DNA from 3 places in the Lysobacter sp. GQ73 genome. Region 1 is predicted to be linked to each of the others. Evidence: riboswitches for the same ligand, from Rfam matches in the RefSeq annotation. Region 1 holds a riboswitch; each other region holds the start of a gene.
What was found. A riboswitch is a leader RNA that binds a small molecule or an ion and turns the genes downstream of it on or off. The one in region 1 is predicted to bind cobalamin.
Positions count from the first base shown of each region.

Region 2: linked by a shared signal. The riboswitch ahead of btuB (TonB-dependent vitamin B12 receptor) and the one ahead of AC6CH2_RS10290 (ribonucleoside-diphosphate reductase subunit alpha) in region 1 are both predicted to bind cobalamin.
Region 3: linked by a shared signal. The riboswitch ahead of btuB (TonB-dependent vitamin B12 receptor) and the one ahead of AC6CH2_RS10290 (ribonucleoside-diphosphate reductase subunit alpha) in region 1 are both predicted to bind cobalamin.

Region 1 is NZ_JCAXEE010000003.1:84,586-92,053, reverse strand. It holds gene AC6CH2_RS10295 (DUF2339 domain-containing protein) at 1-1,671, opposite strand, end outside; cobalamin riboswitch at 1,807-2,029, shown strand; gene AC6CH2_RS10290 (ribonucleoside-diphosphate reductase subunit alpha) at 2,453-4,825, shown strand; gene AC6CH2_RS10285 (ribonucleotide-diphosphate reductase subunit beta) at 4,950-5,969, shown strand; gene AC6CH2_RS10280 (acyl-CoA thioesterase) at 6,203-6,574, shown strand; gene AC6CH2_RS10275 (aldo/keto reductase) at 6,739-7,468, shown strand, end outside.
Region 2 is NZ_JCAXEE010000004.1:113,748-121,215, reverse strand. It holds partial or broken gene cbiB (adenosylcobinamide-phosphate synthase CbiB) at 27-941, opposite strand; gene AC6CH2_RS13120 (cobyrinic acid a,c-diamide synthase CobB) at 938-2,206, opposite strand; gene cobO (cob(I)yrinic acid a,c-diamide adenosyltransferase) at 2,413-3,057, opposite strand; gene AC6CH2_RS13110 (hypothetical protein) at 3,054-3,665, opposite strand; gene AC6CH2_RS13105 (hypothetical protein) at 3,708-4,298, opposite strand; gene btuB (TonB-dependent vitamin B12 receptor) at 4,374-6,266, opposite strand; cobalamin riboswitch at 6,379-6,619, opposite strand; gene AC6CH2_RS13095 (TonB-dependent receptor plug domain-containing protein) at 6,987-7,468, shown strand, end outside.
Region 3 is NZ_JCAXEE010000005.1:51,677-59,144, reverse strand. It holds gene btuB (TonB-dependent vitamin B12 receptor) at 1-1,156, opposite strand, end outside; cobalamin riboswitch at 1,277-1,520, opposite strand; gene AC6CH2_RS15455 (TfoX/Sxy family protein) at 1,590-2,027, opposite strand; gene AC6CH2_RS15450 (GAF domain-containing protein) at 2,024-2,506, opposite strand; gene bioD (dethiobiotin synthase) at 2,631-3,314, shown strand; gene AC6CH2_RS15440 (phasin family protein) at 3,472-3,891, opposite strand; gene queD (6-carboxytetrahydropterin synthase QueD) at 4,148-4,501, opposite strand; tRNA gene AC6CH2_RS15430 (tRNA-Met) at 4,674-4,750, opposite strand; gene AC6CH2_RS15425 (RNA pyrophosphohydrolase) at 4,888-5,505, shown strand; gene AC6CH2_RS15420 ((2Fe-2S)-binding protein) at 5,733-5,936, shown strand; gene bfr (bacterioferritin) at 6,204-6,677, shown strand; gene AC6CH2_RS15410 (DUF4126 domain-containing protein) at 6,960-7,468, opposite strand, start outside.

The DNA of each region.
Region 1 (7,468 bases):
CAGGTAATACGGCAGCGCCGGCCCGGGGCTGTCGCTGCGGCGGTAGCTCCAGGCGCTGGCGAAGCCGGCGACGGCGATCAGCAGGGCGCCGGCGAAGCTGGCATTGAGCAGCGGCGCTTGCGCGTCCCAGACCGCGTCGCTGGCGCCGATGACGAAGGCGAACGCGGCCGCGCCCTGCAACAGAAAGCCGACCATCTGCGGCAAGCGACGCTGCTGGCGCAAGCCCAGCCAGACCATCGCCGCGCCTTCGAGCGCGAACACGCAGGCGGTGGCTTCGGCGGCGAGCGCGAGCGGAATCGCCAGGGTCGCGAAGCCCACCGCGAGCAAGGCATACGGCGTCGACAACTCGAGGAAGCGCGAGTCGCGACGCAGCCACCAGGCCAGCGCCGCATACAGCGCGCCCAGGCCCAGCGCGCAGAACGCCAACGGCATGCGGTCGCCTTCGAGCAGGCCGGCCTGCAGGGTGAAAGCGACCAGCGGCGTGCCGAACACCAGGCAGCCGTCGATCAGGTCGCGGTGCCCGGCCGGACGCTTGCGCGCATACAGCACCGGGATCAACAGATAGAAGCCGAAGAACAGCAGCAGGAAGGGTTCGGTGGTCGAGAAGTGCTCGGGGCGATACTTGAGCACGCCCCACAAGGTGCCGATGCCCCAGGTGAAGACGAAACCGAGCAGATTGAGCACCCGCCACGGCCGCCACCAGGCGATCGCGAAGATGCCGGCATTGAGCACGGCGTAATAACCGAACAGGGCGACGTGGTTGCCGGAACCGGTCGACAGCCAGATCGGCGCGAGGAAACCGGCGAGGATCGCGAACACCGCCAGCGCCATCGCGTTCTGCTTGACCGCCAGCACGCCGGCGCCGGCCACCAGCACCACGCTGATCGCGAACGCCGCGCCCGCCGGCATCAACTGGTAGAGCTTGAAGGCGGCGAACACCACCAACAGCAGCACGCCGATCGCGCCGCCCTGCAAGCTCAGGGCGAAACTGCGCTTGCGTTCGCGCTGGCGCCAACCGAACACCAGCCCGGCCATCGCCGCCAGCGCGACGCCGGCCAGGCGAAGCTCGATCGGCAGATGCAGCCAGCCCTGGTCGGTCGCGTACTTCAACAGCGCCGCGACGCCGGCGAACAACACCAGCATGCCGACCTTGACCGGCACGTTGCCCTCGGTGAACCAGCGACGCAGCCAACGCGCGGCGACGGTGAACACGTCCGGCGGCGGCGGTGCGGCCGGCGCGCGCCGAGCCGCGGGCGCGGCGCGCGCAGCGGCCGGAGGTGCGGCGGCGGTGGCGTCGTGCGGGATCGGCGGCGGCAGGTTGGCCGGCGGCGGCGTGGGCGCCGAAACCGGCGGAACGGTTCCGGGCGAAGTGACGGCGGGGGGCTGAGTGACGCTGGGTGGAGCCGTCGGAGGTGGCGCAGTGGCGGGAGCCACCGGCCGCGGCGGACGCACTGCCTGCGGCGGTGGCGCTTCGCGCGCGATCCGCTCGGCCAGGGTTTCGTCGCCGCGGTGGTCGAACCTCGCCTCGCTCAGGGACTCGGCCTGCTCCGCCACGCGCTGCTCGAGCCGGGACAGCCGCGCCCTGAGCCCGGCGATTTGCGCCAGCGCCACGATGAGCAGGATCGGCACCAACACCACCGCCAGAATCAACAAACCGATCAGTGCTTCCATCACCCGTCCCTGTTCCATGTGCCGTGCGCTTGGTCACGAACGTTACACCAAGCCGCAAGCCTTGAAGGACAAGGCTTCACGCATTCTATACACAGCTTGTTCACCACATATCGCGTTGACGGAATCGGGAAACCACACTATGTTGTGCCTGTCGGTGCCGATCGCGAGATCGGCTCAATAGGGAAGCCGGTAAGGACGCAGCCGTTGCGACGTCCAAAGCCGGCGCTGCCCCGCAGCGGTATGGGAAACGAACGCTACCTAGCACTGGGCGCGCCTCGCGCCTGGGAAGCGGTAGCCAGTAGGAGACGCGAGGCGTCGTGTCCCGAGCCCGAAGACCTGCCGACAGCCGCGCGCTGCACACCGCGCGGTACCGGCCCAGGAGTCTTCGGGGGAAGACGGCCGGTGTCGCAGCACGATGGCTCCGCCGTCGTGCTCGTTCCGTTGCGGCGCCGCCACGCGCGCCGAGACGGGACGCGCCCGTCTCGGGCCGCGCGACACCTCGCCTGCAAGCTCCCGAGTTCCGCGCCCGCGGGGGCATGGCCGTGCCATCCGACGACGCCGCCGCGCGGCCGGTCGTCGATGGCGCGTCCGCGTTCTCCGCGCGTCGCCCTTCGCGGGAAGGTCGGCGGCCCGTGCATCCACGCCCCGGAGTTACGCCATGACCACGCTCGCACCCGAATCGTCCGCCGCCTCCCCCGCCGCCGGCACCGCAACCAAACCCGCCCGCGACCCGCAAGCCGACGCCGGCTTCGCGTTGACCCCGCCCGCGGCCAACCTGACCATGAGCGTGACCAAGCGCAACGGCCGCCGCGAGCCGGTCGACCTCAACAAGATCGTGCGCGCGGTGACCCGCAGCGGCGAAAACCTGTACGCGGTCGACCCGATGCGCGTGGCCACCCGCACCATTTCCGGCCTCTACGACGGCGCGACCACGCGCGAGCTCGACGAGCTGTCGATCCGCACCGCCGCCCTGCTGACCGCCGAAGAACCCGAATACGGCCGTCTCGCCGCGCGCCTGCTCGCCGGCGTGATCGAGAAGGAAGTCGCCGGCATCGAGATCCATGCGTTCTCGCAGTCGATCCAGCGCGGCTACGATCTGGGCCTGATCAACCAGCGCCTGCTCGACTTCGTCCAGGCCAACGCACGCAAGCTCAACGACGCGATCGACCGCAACCTAGACGCGAAGTTCGACTACTTCGGCCTGCGCACCCTGTACGACCGCTACCTGCTGCGCCACCCGACCGCGCGCACCGTCATCGAAACCCCGCAACAGTTCTTCCTGCGCATCGCCTGCGCGCTAAGCGAGGACGTCGGCGATGCGCTCGCCCTGTACCGGCGCATGGCCCAGCTCGACTACATCCCCAGCTCGCCGACTCTGTTCAACGCCGGCACCACCCACGAGCAGTTGTCGAGCTGCTTCCTGCTCGACTCGCCCGAGGATTCGCTGGAAGCCATCTACAAGCGCTACATGGACGTGGCCAAGCTCAGCAAGTTCAGCGGCGGCATCGGCCTGAGCTATACCCGCATCCGTTCGCGCGGCTCGCTGATCCGTTCCACCAACGGCCTCAGCAACGGCATCGTGCCCTGGCTGAAGACCCTCGACGCCTCGGTCGCCGCGGTCAACCAGGGCGGCAAGCGCAAGGGCGCGGCCTGCGTCTACCTGGAGCCGTGGCATGCCGACGTCAAGGAATTCCTCGAGCTGCGCGACAACACCGGCGACGAGGCGCGCCGCACCCATAACCTCAACCTGGCCAACTGGATTCCGGACGAATTCATGCGCCGGGTCGAAGCCGACGCCGACTGGTCGCTGTTCGACCCGTCCAAAGTGCCGCAGCTGACCGACCTGTGGGGCGAGGCCTTCGACCGCGCCTACCACGCCGCCGAAGCGGCCGGCCTGGCGGTCAAGAAGGTCAAGGCGCGCGACATCTACGGCCGGATGATGCGCACCCTGGCGCAAACCGGCAACGGCTGGATGAATTTCAAGGACAAGTCCAACCGCGCCTCCAACCAGACCCTGCGCGACGGCAACGTCATCCACCTGTCCAACCTGTGCACCGAGATTCTCGAGGTCACCTCGCAGGACGAAACCGCGGTCTGCAACCTGGGCTCGATCAACCTCTCGCACCACGTCGAGATGTACGAGGACCCCAGCGCCAATAAGGGCGTAGGCGCGTTCGATTTCGACAAGCTCGCCGAAACCGTGCGCCTGGCCGTGCGCCAGCTCGACCGCGTCATCGACCTCAACTTCTATCCGATCGAGACCGCGCGCCGCGCCAATCTCAAGTGGCGCCCGGTCGGCCTGGGCTCGATGGGCCTGCAGGACGTGTTCTTCAAGCTGCGCCTGCCGTTCGATTCGGAGCCGGCGCGCAAGCTCGCCCAGGAAATCGCCGAGGCGATCTATTTCCACGCCCTGTCGGCGTCGAACGAGCTGGCGATGGAACACGGCAAGCACCCGTCCTTCGACGACACCCGCGCCTCCGTCGGCGAGCTGCAGTTCGAAGCCTGGGGCGTGACCCCGTCGCAGCCCGAGCGCTGGGACGCGCTGCGCAAGCGCATCGCCGAGCACGGCCTGCGCAATTCGCTGCTGATCGCGATCGCGCCGACCGCGACCATCGCCTCGATCGCCGGCTGCTACGAGTGCATCGAGCCGCAGGTGTCGAACCTGTTCAAGCGCGAGACCCTGTCCGGCGACTTCCTGGTGGTCAACAAGTACCTGGTCGAGGAGCTCAAGAAGCTCGGCCTGTGGACCGCCGAGATGCGCGACCGGATCAAGATGGCCGAAGGTTCGATCCAGTCGGTGACCGAAGTGCCGGAGGCTTTGCGCCAGGTCTACCGCACCGCCTGGGAATTGCCGATGCGCTCGCTGATCGACATGGCCGCCGAGCGCGGCGCGTATATCGACCAAAGCCAGTCGCTCAATCTGTTCATCGAGAGCCCCAACATCGGCCAGCTCAGCTCGATGTACATGTACGCATGGAAGAAGGGCCTGAAGACCACTTACTACCTGCGCTCGCGCCCGGCCACCAAGATCGCCAAGACCACGGTCAGCGCGCCGGCGACGCCGAAGCCGGAACTCGCGCCGGTGGAGTTCACCCCCAGCGAAGCGATCGCGTGCTCGCTGGAAAATCCCGAGTCCTGCGAAGCCTGTCAGTAAACCGCACGTCCCCCTGCAGGAGCGGCGTAAGCCGCGACCGCGACATCGCGCATACGGCGCAAGCCTGTAACTCCGCAGTCGCGGCTCACGCCGCTCCTACAGGGGCTGCATTAAGGAAACACCCATGTCCACCGATTCAACACGCCTGCTGCTCGATCCCGGCTTCGACCTCACCCTTCGGCCGATGCGCTATCCGCACTTCTACGAGATGTACCGCGATGCGATCCGCAACACCTGGACCGTCGAGGAAGTCGATTTCTCCCAGGACGTCAACGATCTCAAGCACAAGTTCGGTCCGGCCGAGCGCCACCTGATCGAACGTCTGGTCGCGTTCTTCGCCACCGGCGACAGCATCGTCTCGAACAACCTGGTGCTGAACCTGTACCAGCATATCAACGCGCCGGAAGCGCGCATGTACCTGTCGCGGCAGTTGTACGAGGAAGCGCTGCACGTGCAGTTCTACCTGACCCTGCTCGACACCTATCTGCCCGACCCGAACGAGCGCGCCAAGGCGTTCGACGCGGTCGAGAACATCCCCTCGATCCGCGCCAAGGCCGAGTTCTGTTTCCGCTGGATCGATTCGATCCAGGGCCTGCAGCGCATCGAAACCCGCGAGCAGCGCCGCCAGTTCCTGCTCAACCTGATCTGCTTCGCCGGCTGCATCGAAGGCCTGTTCTTCTTCGCCGCCTTCGCCTACGTCTACTACCTTCGTTCGCGCGGCCTGCTCAACGGCCTGGCCTCGGGCACCAACTGGGTGTTCCGCGACGAGAGCTGCCATATGGCGTTCGCGTTCGAGGTCATCCGCACCGCGCGCGAGGAAGAGCCCGACCTGTTCGACGCCGACTTGCGCGCGCAGGTGGTGAAGATGTTCGAGGAAGCGGTCGAGTGCGAGTACCAGTTCGCCCGCGACGTGCTGTCCGGCGGCGTCGTCGGCCTGTCGCTCAAGGACATGCGCCAGTACCTGGAGTACTGCGCCGACCAGCGCATGGCCCAGCTCGGCATGCCCAAGCATTTCGGCTCGACCAACCCCTTCGCCTTCATGGACCTGCAGGACGTGCAGGAAGTGACCAACTTCTTCGAGCGCCGCGTCTCGGCCTACCAGGTCGGCGTGCAGGGCGAGGTCGCCTTCGATGAAGCGTTTTGAAGCAGGAACGAGTGCGAAGAACTCGTTCCTCTTGAATCTGCACCGGTTCCCTTGAACAGGCTTGGCCGTGGGCTCGTCGTCTCGAGCTATCGGATCGGCGTGCAGGGCGAAGTGGCCTTCGACGAAGCGTTTTGAAGCAGGAACGAGTGCGGAGGAACGAATAACGAGCGAAACCGCCGCTCTCTACCGTTACTCGTTCCTTTGAACTCGTTCCTCTTGAACAGGCCTCACCCATGATCGAAGCGCGCATGACCGAAATCGTCTTCCCCGACCACACCAACCACCTGGGCACGCTGTTCGGCGGGCAGGCGCTGGCGTGGATGGACAAGGCCGCCTTCATCGCCGCCTCGCGCTATGCCCGGAGCACCGTGGTGACCGCGCGTTCGGAGCAGCTCGATTTCCATACCGCCGTGCCGAAGGGCGCGTTGGTCGAATTGATCGCGCGCGTGGTCGAGACCGGCCGCACCTCGATGCAGGTCGAAGTCGAAATGCACAAGGAAGACCTGCTTTCGGGCGAATCGCAGCTCGCCACCCGCGGCCGCTTCACCATGATCGCGCTCGACAGCGACGGCAAGCCCACGCCGGTGCCGCCACTGCAGCGCTGAGGTCCCATCGCTTCGACGCGGTGCCGGCGCCCAATCGCGCCGTTATCGGCGGCACGGCCGCATGCCTCCCCCGGCATCGGCCGCAACTTCACCAAAGCAAGTTGCGGATATTTCCTCGGCACCGCGCTGCCTAGACTCGTGGCTCCCTCCAATGGAACCACCTTATGCGTCTGGACGATTACCGCACTCTGGGCCGCTCCGGCCTGCGCGTCAGCCCGCTCTGCCTCGGCACCATGACTTTCGGCAACGACTGGGGCTGGGGCAGCGATACCGACGAAGCGCGCAGCGTGTTCGATGCCTATCTCGAGCGCGGCGGCAACTTCATCGACACCGCCAACCTCTACACCGGCGGCAGTTCGGAACGGCTGATCGGCGAGTTCGCCCGCGGCCGCCGGGACGCGCTGGTCATCGCGACCAAGTTCTCGCTGTGCATGAACCCCGGCGACCCCAACGCCGGCGGCAACCACCGCAAGAACCTGCGCCAGTCGGTCGAGGCCAGCCTGCGCCGGCTCGGCAGCGACTACATCGACCTGCTGTATCTGCACGCCTGGGACGCGACCACGCCGGTCGAGGAAGTGATGCGCGGCTTCGACGACCTGGTCCGCGCTGGCAAGGTGCTGTATGCGGGCGTGTCGGACCTGCCGGCCTGGCAGGCCGCGCGCATGCAGACCCTGGCCGAGCTGCGCGGCTGGTCGCCGCTGGTCGCCCTGCAGACCGAGTACAGCCTGGCCCAGCGCGACAGCGAGCGCGAACTGCTGCCGATGGCGGCCGAGCTCGGCCTCGGCGTCACCGCCTGGTCGCCGTTGGCCTCGGGCGTGCTGACCGGCAAGTACACGCGCGCAGACCTCGATGCCGGCAACGCCGAAGGCCGTCGCGCGGTGGCGATCGGCAACG
Region 2 (7,468 bases), on a different contig from region 1:
GGTGCGGGCGTGCCGGCGGCGGCATGCGCGACCGCGAATGCCGTCACCCCCAGCAACCACAGCACCACGCCGCGCCCGACCAGGCTCTGCGCGCGCACGATCGTGCGCGCGTCCGGCGCCTGCCCTGCGCCGAGCACCGGCCGTTGCTCCCACACGCCGTGGTAAGGCGCGGCGCCGCCGAGGCGCACGCGCAAGGCCCCCGCCCCCGCCGCCATCACCGGGCCGGCATTCGGGCTGTCCCAGCGCGGCGCCTGCCGGCGCCAGCAACGCAGCGCGGAGGCGGTGTCGCCGAGCACCGCGTAAGTCGCCGCGGTCAGGCGCGCCGGCACCCAGTTCAAGACGTCGTCGATGCGCGCTGCGGCCCAGCCGAAGCGTTCATAGCGCGGGGTTCGATAGCCCCACATCGCATCGAGCGTATTCGCCAGCCGATACAGCACCGCCCCGCCGGGCCCGAGCACGGCGAACCAGAACAGCGCGCCGAACACCGCGTCGTTGCCGTTCTCCAGCACCGACTCGGTCGCCGCGGCGGCGACGCGTTCGGCATCGAGCGCCGCGGTGTCGCGGCTGACGATGCGGCCGACCGCCGCGCGCGCCGCGTCCAGGTCGCCGTCGCTCAGTGCGCGCGCGACCGGCGCGGCGTGTTCGCCGAGGCTGCGCAGACCCAGCACGAGATACAGCACGCCGGCCGCGTAGGCGGCGCCCAGCCACGGCGAACGCGCCTGCAACTCGAACTGCAGCCCGGCCGCGAGCAGGCTCGCCGGCAACACCGCCGCGGCCCAGGCCAGCACGCCGAGACCACGACGGTCGCCGTAGCAGCGGGCTTCGATCGCCCGCGCCATGCGCCCGAACCCGACCAGCGGATGCGCCCGCCGCGGTTCGCCGAGCAGGCGGTCCAGTACCACTGCGCTCGACATCGCGATGGCGAGCGTCGGCAGGCTCATGGCTGCAGGAGCTCGAGCGCCGCGACCGGGTTCGAGGGGAAATAGAAATGGACGAAACTCGCGCTCATGCGGCGGTCGCGGTACACCGCTTCGCGGCTCGGCCCGCCATTCGGGTTGACCGATTCGGCGATCGCCGCCGCCTCGATCTCGGCGCGGGCGTAATGGAAGGTATGCCCGCGCAAGCTGCCCTCGGGCAGCTCGACCGATTGCAGACCGAGCGCGGCCATGCGGGCCTGCATCACCGCATGCCCGGGCAGCAGGCCGGCCATGGCGGCGCGCTCGCCCTCGCGGTCGGTCAACGAGTCGAGCGCGTACAACAGGCCGCCGCACTCGGCCAGCAGCGGCTTGCCGGCGTCGCGATGCCCATGCAGGGCGTCGCGCAATACGACGTTGTCGGCCAGCGCCTGCAGGTGCAGCTCCGGATAGCCGCCGGGCAGCCAGGCCGCATCGCACTCGGGCAGGCCCTCGCCGGCCAGCGGCGAGAAAAACCTGAGCTCGGCGCCGGCCGCGCGCAGCAGCTCCAGATTGGCCGGATACAGGAAACAGAACGCGGCGTCGCGGGCGATCGCGATGCGGGCGCCTCGCAGCAGCGCCGGTACCGGTGCCGCCTCGACCGGCTCGATCGCGACCGGCGGCGGCAGGCTCCCATCGGCGTGCTCCCCCCAGGCATCGGCGAGCGCATCGAGCCGCGCGTCCAGGTCGCCGAGTTCGCCCGCCGCGACCAGGCCGAGGTGACGCTCGGGCAGGGCCAGGCCGGGATCGCGCGGCAAGGCGCCGAGCCAGCGCAGCTCGGGCGGCAGGCTGTCGCGCAGCAACTGCGCGTGATAGGCGCTGCCGATGCGGTTGGCGGCGACGCCGTACACCTGCAGGCCGTCGCGATAACGCGCCAGCCCGGTCGCCAGCGCGCCGAAGGTCTGCGCCATCGCCGAACCGTCGATCACCGCGAGCACCGGAATGCCGAGCCGCTGCGCCAGGTCCGCGCTCGACGGCGAACCGTCGAACAGCCCCATCACGCCCTCGATCAGGATCAGGTCGGCCTCGCCGGCGGCCGCATGCAGCCGCGCGCGCACGTCCTGCTCGCCGCACATCCACAAATCGAGTTGGTAAACAGGTTGCCCGCTGGCGCGTTCGAGCACCATCGGGTCGAGGAAATCCGGTCCGGTCTTGAACACCCGCACCCGCCGCCCCTGCCGCGCGTGGCAGCGCGCGATCGCCGCGGTGACGCTGGTCTTGCCCTGGCCGGAAGCGGGGGCGGAGACGAGCAAGGCGGGACAGGCTCGGGACTGGGGACTGGGGACTGGGGACTCGGCCGAAGCCGCGGCGGCGGCCGCAGTCGCGGGTGTGCCCGGGGACACCTCTGATTTTCTGTTGCCGGAAGCCATATCGCTTGTCCTGTCAGTGTCTACGCATCCCGCTTGCGAGTCCCGAGTCCCGAGTCCCAAGTCCCGAGTCCCAAGTCCCGAGTCCCGCGCTAAAGCTCAATCCCCTTCTGCGCCTTGATCCCCGCCTTGAACGCGTGCTTGACCACACGCATCTCGGTGACGGTGTCGGCCGCTTCGATCAGGGCATCGGGGGCGCCGCGGCCGGTGATGACCACATGCTGCCGCTCCGGGCGCGCCGCGACTGCGGCGAGGACGTCGTCGAGTGCGACGTAGCGGTGCGCGAGGGCGATGTTCAATTCGTCGAGCAGGATGAAGTCGTAGCCGGGGTCGGCCATCATCTTCGCCGCGATCGACCAGGCCGACTGGGCGGCGCGGATATCGCGCTCCTTGTCCTGGGTCTCCCAGGTGAAACCTTCGCCCATGACGTGGTAGTCCAGCTCCTCGAAGCGCCGGAAGAAGGCCTCTTCGCCGGTCGAGAAGCTGCCCTTGATGAACTGCACCACCCCGCACTTGAACCCATGCCCGAGCGAACGCGCGAGCATGCCGAAGCCCGAGGAGCTCTTGCCCTTGCCGTTGCCGGTGTTGACCACCAGCACGCCGCGCTCGATCGTCGCCTGGGCGATCTTGCGGTCGATCAGTTCCTTCTTGCGCTGCATGCGTTCGCGGTGGCGCTCCTCGCTGCTCGCAGCGAAACCGGCGCGATCGCCCGGGCCGTCGGTGTCGTGCGCGCTCATGCGGCCGCTCCGCTGCGTTGGCGCGCCACCAGGCTGCGCACGAGGGCATAGACCACGAAGGCCAGGCCGACATAACCGGCCAGGGTGCCGAGCGCGCGCGGGTAGTACTGCGGGATGCGGTCGATGAAACCGGCCAGGCTCGCGTCCGGATAGCGGCCGGACAGGAAATAGAACCCGCCCTTGGAAATCAGGTAAGCCGCCACCGAAGTCGCCAGCATCACCAACACCAGCCGCGGCGCCGTGCCCCAATGGTCGCGATGCAGATGCGCATACGCGCGCCCGCCCAGCCATAGCGCGCCATAGGCCAGCGCCAGCGCCCAATACGCCGGCGACAGGCACCAGTCGGTGATGCGGCCTAGCGCCAGGCTGCCCAGGTCGAGCGACGAGGACAGCACGAAGAACGCCGGGAACGCCCAGACCGGGCGCAGCAAGGCGCCGACCAGGAAGAACACCGCCCACGACGCGCTGGGCAAGGCGTCGACGCTGGCGAAGTGTTGGCCGCGGGTGCAGATCATCAGCAGCGCCAGCGACGCGCCGGTCGCGATCAGCGCCGGCCGCGATTCCAGCGGCAGCACCGCGGACGAGGCGACGGGAAGAGAGTGGGACATTTCAAGCTCCGGACGGCGTAGGGACGGCGACTGCGGCGACGATCAACGGTGAGCGCTCGGCTGCGAGACCGACGGCCGGGCGATGCGCGCGATCGCGGCGTGCGCGACGAGCGCCACCGCGATGTAACTCATGGTGGTGCGTACGAACAGCGGACCCCAGCGCCAGGCCCGGCTCAGATACTCGGCGAGGTTCGGCTCGGCGTAGCGGCCGCCGAGCCAGTAGAAGGCGCCGTTGGAAATCAGGAACGAGACACTGGCGGCGCCGAAGGCCACGCCGAAGGCCCGGGCGAATCCGCGCCAGCCGGCCGGCATCCGCGGCGCATACCAGCGCGCGGCGTACCACAGCACTGCGTAGGCCAGCAGCAGGAAGGCATACGAGGGCGTCACGCAGTAATGGTCGAAGAAATTCAGGCCGCGCCCGGTAATTGCGAGATAGTCGATGGCGACCGCGGCGAGCAGGAACACCGCAAAGCCCAGGTGGCGGCGCAGATACAGGCCGCCGAGAAAGAACACCGCCATCGAGGCGTCGGGCAGATGCAGCAGGTCGCCGAAGTGATGGAAGCGCGTGGCGATCATCGCCATCAGCAACAGACAGGACACGCTCAATTGGATGGGGCCGGGCAAGTTTTTCATCGCGACTCTCGATAGGCGCCGGCAACCCGGGGGCCGCCGGCGAAGCCCGCGACGCGGGCCGAGGCTGCTGATCCGTCAGCGGGAAGGCCGGTAACGCAAGCTCAACAGATAATTGCGCCCGGGCTGGTTGTAGAACGCGGCGGTTTCGTACCGCCGGTCGAATACGTTGTTCGCGGCCAGCTGCAGGCTCCAGGCCGGGTTGAAGGCGTAGCCCAGGCGCAGATCGGCGAGCGCGTAGCCGGCGAGGCGGCGGGTATTGGCCAGGTCATCGTAGCGATCGCCCGCGGCGTAGACGCTGGCGCCGAACGACCAGGCGCCGTCGCCGACCGCGAAGCGGCGGTCGGCATCGATGCGAGCGCTCTGCCGGGCACGCCGCGGCAGCAGCTTGTCGCGGCTGGCGCCGCGGCTGTCGTTGCGCGGGTCCAGCCAGGTCGCGCTGGCGCGCAGATCCCAGTCGGCCAATCGGGCGTCGAACGCCGCTTCCAGGCCGCGGATGCGTGCACGGTCGACGTTGCCGGGCAAACCAGTCGAGGCGTCGTACGCGATCAGGTCGTCGATGTCGCTCTCGTAGGCGTTGAGCGACCACACGTGCTGGCGGCGCGCGCCGTGGGTGCCGCGCAGGCCGATCTCGACGCTGCGCGAGGTCTCCGGCGCCAGGCCGGCATTGCCGTAGCCGGGGTAGTACAACTCGTTGAAGGTCGGCGCCTTGAACGCGGTGCCGTAGCTCGCGGTCAAACGCAGCGCCTCGCTGAAGTTCCAGCCCCACAACAGACTGCCGGTGGTCTCGCCGCCGAACTGGCTGTCGTCGTCGCGGCGCAGGCTGGCCTGCAGCGCATGCGCACCGAAACTCTGCTGCCACTGGCCGAAGGCGCCGCGCAGGATGCGGGCGTCGCGGGCATAACGGGTGTTGCTGTCGATGCGGTCGCGCTGCCAGTCGAAGCCGAGCGTGAGCAGGCCGATGCCGATGCCGATGTCGCCCTGCACCGAGCCGAGCTGGCGGCGGGTCTCGAAGGTGCTGGAGTACTTGCCGTTTTTGTAGGTGTCGCTGAGGTCTTCGCTGCGTCCGGCGCTGGCGCTGAGGTTGAAGCGGTCGCTGGGCCGGTAGCGCAACCTGGCTCCGGCGACCTGTTGCACGCCGTCGGCCTCGTTGTTCTGGCTGCCGTCGTACTGGTTATGGTTTTCGGCGCGCAGCAGCCGCGCTTCGGCGTCCCACTGCTCGTTGAAGCGATAACCGCCCTGCAAGGTCAGCGAATCGCTGCGATAGCCGTCGCGGTCCGGCGAGTTCGTGAAACATCCGGCGCCGCCCGGTGAGGGCTTGCCGCGGCAGGCGTTGATGCCGTCGGTATCTTCGTGCGCGGCATGGATCGAGTACCAGCCGCGCTCGCCCTTGCCGGCGACGCCTGCGCTGCCGCGGTGGGTGGCGTAACTGCCGATCGTGGCGCTGAAGCTCGGCACGAACGCACCCTGCGGGCGCCGGGTGAAGATCTGGATGACGCCGCCGATGGCCTCGGAGCCGTACAGACTGGAGAACGGGCCGCGCACGATCTCGACCCGCTCGATCTGCTCGACCGGAATGTCCTGCAGCGAGGCGCCGCCGCTGGTCGCCGAACCGATCTTGACGCCGTCGATCAGCACCAGCACATGGTCGGATTCGCTGCCGCGCAGGAACAACGAAGTCGCCTTGCCGGGGCCGCCGTTGTTCGCGAAGGATGCGCCCGGCGTGCCGCGCAACAGCTCCGGCAACGACCCCGGCTGCAGACGTTCGATCTGGGCGCGGTCGATCACGGTCACCGCGGCGAGCGTGGCGTCCTGGGTCTGGGCGGTGCGGGTCGCGGTGACCACGACCTGGTCGAGATCGACCGCGGGCGCGGCCGGCGCCGAAGCGGCGAATGCGCAGCCGGCGAGCACGAAAGCGCTGCGCGCAGGAAAGCGCGCAAGGCGCGGGGATACGGAAAAACGGAACGTCACGGTCGGCTCTCCATGGCCGCGCCTCACCCGCGCGGCCTAGATCAGGTCGTGACAGGCAGACGGCAGAACGGAGACGGCGCGCGCGCCGATGCCCCGGACACGGCCCTCCGCCTGTCGGTTCGCGCTCCGGGCCGGTCTCCGGGCTTGCGAGCGGAGTCGGCCCGAGATCGGACCGGTCTCCCGTACCGCGCCTTCCCGTGTCGGAACACAGTGGCGTCGAGCGGTACGTGTACTCGCTTACCGTTGCGGGGGCAGCTCCGGATTGACCGACCTGGCGAACGCCAGAAGCGGGGACCGGATTCCCGTTTCAATCGCCGACTGTGTCGGCGATCACCTTGAGCGCGCGCATCTTAGCAGTGATGCGCGGCGAGGACGCCACCGGGTGAGTGCGAGCGCGCTGGCGATCCCGGTGTCGCGGCCAAGCGCTCCGCGCAAGGCCCGGCCCGGGATCGTCATCCCCGCGAAGGCGGGGATCCACGGCTCCATCGCGGCGTCAATCCGAAGTCTGTGATAGCCGCTTCGCGGGATGGCTTAGGCGAGGGCACAAAATCCGTTCCGCGCCCAGCACAACGGCCGCTGGCCCTCCCTGGCCCCTCAAACAGTGTGCTTTACCACTTTTTTACTACTTGCGTTATGCAAGATTTGGCCGCTTTATTGACCGGTTGTTAGGTTCGTGTTAAATCCGGATGACATCGCTGTCATCCCCACCAAGGAGTCGTCATGCCCGTCCGCCGCACCTTCGCCGGTTCACGTCACCCTCTGGCCCTCGGCCTCCTGGTAGCGCTCGCCGCGCCGGTCCACGCGCAGGACGCGCCGCAAAGCGACCCCAAGACCCTGGACCAGGTCATCGTCACCGGCACCCGCGTCTCCGACCGCACCGTCGCCGAGTCCACCGCGCCGATCGACATCATCACCCCGGAAACCCTGGAGGCCACCGGCACCGTCGAGCTGGCCACCGCGCTGTCGCGCGCCCTGCCCTCGCTGAACTTCCCGCGCCCGGCCATCACCGACGGCACCGACGCGGTGCGTCCGGCGCAGCTGCGCGGCCTGGCCCCCGACCAGGTGCTGGTGCTGGTCAACGGCAAGCGCCGCCACACCACCGCGCTGATCAACCTCAACGGCAGCCAGGGACGCGGCTCCTCGCCGGTCGACCTCAACGCGATTCCGATCGCCGCGATCGAACGGGTCGAAGTGCTGCGCGA
Region 3 (7,468 bases), on a different contig from region 1:
CCTCGAACGACTGCGCGCCGAAGCGGCCCTGGTACTGGACGAAGCCGGCCTTGTTGTCGCGCTCGCTTTCGTCGTACACGGTGTCGCTGTCGACGCGGTCGCGCAGCCAATCGAAACCGGCGGTCAGCACGTGGCCGTCGAAGAGATTGAAATCGACTTGCAGGCTGGCGCTGTCGCGGTCGGTCTTGAAGAACCCCATCGGCACCTCGCCGAGGAAATTATCCGAGCTGTCGAGGTTGCGGCCGGCCAGCAACTGCAGGTGGACCGTTTCCGACGGGCGCCACTGCAGCTTGCCGCCGATCACCTGCTGCACGGTCTCGGAGCGGTTGACGAAGCTGCCGTCGTAATCGTTCTCGCCCTCGGCGCGCAGCGCCTGGCCTTCCAGGCTCCAGCGCTCGTTGAACTCGAGGCCGCCGCGCAAGGACAGGGCGTGGCTTTCGTAGCCGTCGCGGTCGGGCTCGTCGGTGAAGCAGCCGGCGAACACCGGGAAGCCGGCGCCGCGGCAGGCATTGATGCCCTGGGTCTTGCGGAAACTGTAGTCGGCGCCGAACCAGCCGCGGTCGCTGCGGCCGCCGAAGCCGGTGCCGAATTCGAGGCTGTCGTTGCTGCCGCCGCCGAAGCGCACGCGCGGCGCGAAGCCCTGCTTCTCGCGGCGGGTGAACACCTGGATCACGCCGCCGATGGCGTCGGCGCCGTACAGGCTCGAGCGCGGGCCGCGTACGATTTCGATCCGGTCGATCAATTCCAGCGGCAAGTCCTGCAGCGCGGTCAGGCCCGAGGTCGGCGAGCCGACGCGGATGCCGTCGACCAGCACGAGCACGTGGTCGGACTCGCTGCCGCGCAGGAACAGGGTGGTGAGCTTGCCGGCGCCGCCCTGGTTGGACAGGGTGATGCCGGCGCGGCCGCGCAGCAGGTCGTTGAGGTCGCGCGCCTGGCTGCGTTCGATGGTCTCGCGGTCGAGCACTTCGACCGGGGTCAAGGCGTCGTTGACGCTGACCGCGGTGCGGTTGGCGGTGACGATCACTTCGTCGAGGTCGGTGGCTGCGCCGGCCGGAGCGGCGAGCGCGGCGGGGGACAGCGAGAGCGCAGCGGCGATGGCGAAGGACAGCTTCAGTGCGCGCGTGGCGTACAGGACATGGGGGGTGCGGGCGGACATGGGGACAGCTCCAGCGCGCGCGCCAGGGGCGCGCGACGACGACGGCGGAAGGCGGTTGCGAGGAGGCAGCGGGCCGTGGAGACAGCCGGATAGCAGCCGCCGCGACGCCCTCCGCATCGCAACCTGTGGCGCCTCGAGGCCGGTCTCCGGACTCGCAAGCGGAGCGGCGCAGGGCCGGACTCCCGATGGCGGCGCCTTCCCGTGCCGAGCACAGTGGCGGTGGCCGCGATCTGTCTTGCTTACCGTTGCGGGGGCAGTGCCGGACTGGCGCCGATCCTCCCGCAGGAGAGGGCGCGTCACCGGCTTCCCGTTTCAACCCGTCGATCAAGCCAGCCGACGGGTCACCTCGAAGCGGTGCGCAGTCTACGCGAAGCCGGCGCCCGGAGCCAAAACGCCGGGGCGGGCGGGGCGCCCGCGAGCGGCGGCGACGGGTTCAGTCGCGCCCGTCGTCTTCGTCGCGGCCGCCGGGGCGGTCGTCGTCGCCTTCGTTGTCCCGGCTGTCGCGGTCGTCGCCATCGCCGAGGCGGGCGCCGCCTTCGAACGGGTCGTGGCGTTCTTCGACATGCATCGTGGTGTGCACCGGCGCGGCGGCCGGCTTGTTGCGCGGCGGCGGCAGCAGCGCGGTCGCCGCTTCGGCGGCCTGGATCAGCTCCTGCCGGCGCGCATCGCTGATCTCCTGCCAATGGCAGTCGAGCAACGCGCCTTCGATCGCGTACAACAGGTTGAGGGTCGGCTTGAAGCCGGCGCGCTTGACCCGCATGAAGGCCTCGACCGTGCCGATCGCCGAGATGTCCTCGTGGGTGCGCAGGCCCACCTGGCGCAGCCAGGCCGCGCTCTTGGGACCGATGTTGCGCATCTTGGCCGCGGTCATGCCAGCGCCTCCACGTACACGCGCGCCAGCGCTTCCAGGCCGGCCTGGTCGTCGGCATCGAAACGGTCCGGAACCGGGCTGTCGAGATCGAACACGCCGATCAGGGCATCGCCATGCACCAGCGGCACCACCACTTCCGAACGCGAGGCCGCATCGCAGGCGATGTGGCCGGGGAAGGCGTGCACGTCGGCGACGCGCTGGGTCTGGCGGCTCGAGGCGGCCGCGCCGCACACGCCCTTGTCGAGCGGAATGCGCACGCAGGCCGGCAGGCCCTGGAACGGGCCGACCACGAGTTCTTCGCCGTCGTAGAAATAGAAGCCGACCCAGTTGAGGTCCGGCAGGGCATGGCTGACCAGCGCCGACAGATTGGCGGCGTTGGCGATGCGGTCGCGTTCGCCGTCGAGCAGGCCGCGCGCCTGGGCGACCAGCTGCGCGTATTGCTCGGGCTTGTCGCCCGAAAGTGCGGAGGTTGTGAACATCATCGGAGTGTAACAGCGGCGTCCGCCGCCACTACCATGGCGGACTCCAGGCCCCAGGAAAAAGCGCGAGATGAGTCACACCCAGCCCCCGGTGCAGGCCGCCTCCCGACCAACGGACGCAACCGTGCCCGCGCGGTTCGCTCGCGGCGTATTCGTCACCGGCACCGACACCGGCATCGGCAAGTCGGTGGCCAGCGCGAGCCTGCTGCACGCCTTGCGCGCGCGCGGCCTGCGCGCGGTCGGCATGAAGCCGGTGGCGAGCGGTTGCGAACGCACGCCGGAAGGCTGGCGCAACGAGGACGCCCTGCTGCTGCAGGCGGCCAGCGCGCCGATGCCGCCTTACGACGACGTCAATCCCTACGCCCTGCCGCAGCCGCTGGCGCCGGAACTCGCCGCCGCGCAGGCCGGCGTCGAGATCGCGCTGGCGGCCATCCTCGCCGCGCATACGCGCTTGTCGGCGCAATCGGACACGGTGGTGGTCGAAGGCGTCGGCGGTTGGGCCGCGCCGGTCAGCGCCACGCTCGACCAGATCGATCTGGTGCGCGCGCTGGACCTGCCGGTGGTGCTGGTGGTCGGCCTGCGCCTGGGGGCGATCAACCACGCGCGGCTGAGCGCGCGCGCGATCCAGGCCGACGGCGCGCGCCTGGTCGGCTGGATCGCCAACGACATCGACCCGCGGATGGCGTGCGCCGACGAGAACTTCGAGATCCTGTGCCGGCGTTTGCCGGTGCCGTGCTGGGGGCGCCTGCCGTATGTCGCCTCTCCCGATCCGCAGGCCCTGGCCGGGCGCTTGCAGCCGCGCTTCTAGCGCCGCCAGCCGGTCTCGCGCCGGCGCTTCCGCGCGGCCGCCGGATCGCGGCTAACACGAGCTAGCCCAACAAAAGCGCAGCCAACAAAAAACCCGGCAGCCGAAGCTGCCGGGTTTTTCGTATCCGCCGTGACGGCCGGAGAGAGAGAGGGTGCGCTTACTTGGTCGCGGCGGCCGCCGGAGCCGTCGCCTTCGCCGCGGCCGTGGCGGCCTTCTCGACGTTGGCCTGGGTGGCCTTGGCAGCGGTTTCGATCTGCGACTTGGCCAGCTCGGCGATCGCTTCGTTGGTCTTCAGCGTGCGGCCGAACGCTTCCTGGCCGGTGCTGACGACGCGCTCGACATTTTCGCGAGCGATCTGCGCGCCCTTCGGCCACAGGGTCTTGAAGGCTTCCAGATCGCGGGCTTCGGCGGCTTCACCGAAGAAAGCGAAGGTGGCGTTAACGCGGTCTTCGATGGCGGCGACCTGCAGGCCGAACACGGCCTCGGCATTGTCGAGGGCCAGACGGTTGACCTGAGCGGCCGTGTCCGCGAACTGGCGCGTAGCGGCGGCGAACTGTTCGTTGAATTGCTGGTACATGGCTGAGCTCCTGATAAGGTCCAGACGGAGAACGACTGGATTGTGCGGTGCAGCATAGGCGAGCTTTTGTTGCGATGCAACATCGAGCCGATGAGCGGTCTTAAACCGTTCAGAAAGCCTTCCTGTTCAGGTAGTTAGCGCCCAAGCAGCCGTTCAGGCAAAAGCCTAAATCGAGGCCATGACCACGGCGTTGCCGGCGCCTGACAAGGCGCCGGCGCGAGGGCAGACGGCGTAGGGCGGGACCGCCCCCGGGGGCTCAGCCGCGGTAGCGGCAGCCCGCGGTGCAGGTCTCGTGGACCACGATTTCGCTCAACAGCGGCAACACCGGCTTGAGCTGGTCCCAGATCCACACCGCGAGACGTTCGCTGGTCGGGTTTTCCAGGCCGGGGATGTCGTTGAGGTAGTGGTGGTCGAGCCGGTCGTAGGTCGGCTGGAACGCCTTCTTGACGTCGGCGTAGTCCATCACCCAGCCGCTGTGCTCGCCGAGTTCGCCGCTCAGGTGCACCTCGATCCGGAACGAATGCCCGTGCAAACGCGCGCATTTGTGGCCTTCCGGCACGTTCGGCAGGCGGTGGGCGGCTTCGAGGGTGAAGACCTTGAAGATGTTCACAGCGGTCATAGTGCGGTACCGGGTCGGGCGGTGGCGCGTCGCGCGAAGGGCACGGCGTGGCGCGTGATCTGGAGCGAGGCGATCTGGAATCCTGGCCGGCGCGCATCCTGGCGACGGATACGAAAAAGCCCGCTGCGCTGGCGGGCCCGGGTCTTGCTGCGCGGCGATTCTATGGTGGCTATGGGTGGACTCGAACCACCGACCCCAGCATTATGAGTGCTGTGCTCTAACCGGCTGAGCTACATAGCCACGGGGAACCGCGAATTCTTCATGCCGGACGGGCTCTTGTCAATCGTCCGAGCGCATCGCGAGCGACTTGTTTGCCCGACTTGTCGTCCCGGCCACCCCGTGGCAGAGTCGGACACAGTGAATTTGGAGTCCGCATCGTGATCGATCCGGACGGCTACAGGCCTAATGTCGGCATCGTGTTGATGCACCCGGACGGCCGCTTGTTCTGGGCTCGCCGCGTGCATCGCGATGGCTGGCAATTCCCGCAGGGCGGGATGAACACCGACGAGACGCCGCTCGAGGCGATGTATCGCGAGTTGCGCGAAGAAACCGGTCTGCTCCCGCAGCATGTCGAAGTGCTCGGCGCCACCCCGGGCTGGCTGCGCTATCGCCTGCCGCGCCGGGCGATCCGCCGCAACGACCGCCTGGTCTGCATCGGTCAGAAACAGGTCTGGTTCCTGCTGCGCCTGACCGGCGAGGAGTCGGACCTGCGCCTGGACCTGACCGACAAGCCCGAGTTCGATCACTGGCGCTGGGTCGATTTCTGGTACCCGGTCGAGCACGTCGTGGTGTTCAAGCGCGGCGTTTATGCCAGTGCGCTGCGCCACCTGGCCCCGTTCGCGCGCCTGGTCGCCGGCCAGCAGGCGGTGCCCGCGCCCGGCCCGGACGCCCGTGCGCACGAGGCCTATCTGTCGGGCTGCCAACATCCGCGTTCGCGGACCTGCGGCGGGCCCGGCAACCCGGCCCGGGGCAGCGGCTCGGAATCGGGCAGCTGAGCTCGCCGGACCGGGCGTAGCGGCCGAGCCGGCCGCCCCGCCCGTGGCCTGTGGACTCACTTGGCGAACGGGCCGCCCGAAGCCGGCCCCAAGCCGGCCCCAGGCTCGCCCGCCCGGTTCCGGACGGTGCCTCGGCGGCTGGTTGGTTGCTGTTAATTGACAATCATTCGCATCCATGGCGGAATGGCCCTGCAGCCATTTGGCTGCATGACCGACAGCCCACGCCCGTGTACGTCTGCATCTGCAACGGAGTCACCGACCGCGACATTCGCCAGGCCGCCGAAGCCGGTTGCCGCAGCGTGCCCGAGCTGACCATGCGCACCGGCGCCGGCGCCAATTGCGGCAGTTGCCTGGAGCTGGCCACCTCGCTGCTCGAACAGGCCCGCAACGTGCGCGACCTGCCGCTGGACGTGCTGCAGCAAGCCGCCTGAGCCGCATCGCCTCCGGCCTTCAGGGCCCGGATCCGGACCAGTCTCCGGTCTTCTTCCACACCCCCGATCCGCTGTCGCCGCGCCGCCCGGCGCCGGCCTGGACCTGTCCGTTCCTGTCGCGTCCCGCGATGCGGACTCTCGCCGCGAGCGCCCGCCGGCGCCGCTCAATGACAGTGATTCTCGACTCCCGTTGCGCACGATTCGCGTTCCGTCATGGCGTTCGCGAAAGGGCTACAGTGCCGCCCATTGCAACGTCGGAGCACGGCCATGAAAGGCGATCCCAAGGTCATCGAATATCTCAACAAGGCGCTCTATAACGAGCTGACCGCGATCAACCAGTACTTCCTGCACGCCAAGATGCTGAAGAACTGGGGCCTGAAAGAACTGGCCGAACACGAGTACCACGAGTCGATCGACGAGATGAAGCATGCCGACAAGTTGTCGGACCGCATTCTGTTCCTCGACGGCCTGCCGAACTTCCAGGCGCTGGGCAAGCTGCGCATCGGCGAAAACCCGCGCGAACTGCTGGCCTGCGACCTCGCTCTCGAACTCGAAGCGATCCCACTGCTGCGCGAAGCGATCAAGTACTGCGAGACGGTCAGCGACTACGTCAGCCGCAAGCTGTTCGCCGACATTCTCGATTCGGAGGAAGAACACGTCGACTGGATCGAGACCCAGCTCGCCCTGATCGAGCGCCTCGGCGAGCAGAACTATCTGCTGACCAAGATCGAGGACGCTTAGTAACGAGTTGAGAGGAACGAGTACGAGCGTTCCTTGCTCCGGCGGGTCATCGCGTTGTCAGTTACTCGTTCCCGCGTCTAAGCGACGAGTGAAGAGGTACGAGGAACTAGTAAAGGCGTTCGCTGCCGCTTCACCGTCCAAGCAGGTATCCAGCCAGCCGCGCAACGCGCGCCGCCAGCCAGAAAAACCAAGCCGCCGGCTCGCGCCGGCGGCTTTTTCTATGGGCGATCATGGAGGAGCCGCGTTGGCGCACTTGCCCTGGCTCCTCACTCCTCACTTCTTTCAACTCGTTCCTAGCTCTCTAGGCTTACGCCGGAAGAGCTTCCGCCAGATCCACCACAGCGCCGTCCCGACCAGCAGGCTGATCAGCACCACGATGGCCAGGGTGACCCAGGGGTAGGCGAACACCAGGGCGAGGCCGCCGAGCACGGCGGCGTCTTCGGTGACCGAGGCGGTCCAGTTGCTGACCGGCTCGGGCGAGGTGTTGAGCAGGGCGCGCGAACCGGACTTGAGCAGGTGGCTGGTCAGGGCGACGCCGGCGCCGGCGGCGAGCGCGCCCGCGCCGAGTTCGCCGTCGGGCGACATCGTCGCCGCGGCCAGGAAGGCGCCGACCGGCACCCGCAACAGGGTATGCAGCAGGTCCCAGCCCGAATCGACGCCGGGGATCTTGTCGGCGAAGAACTCGCCGGCGGCGAGCAGGCCGCAGACTCCGAGTACCCACGGCGATTGGGTCGCCTGCAGGGCTTGCGGCAGGTCCAGCCAGCCGAGCCAGCCGGCCAGGCCGACGCCGA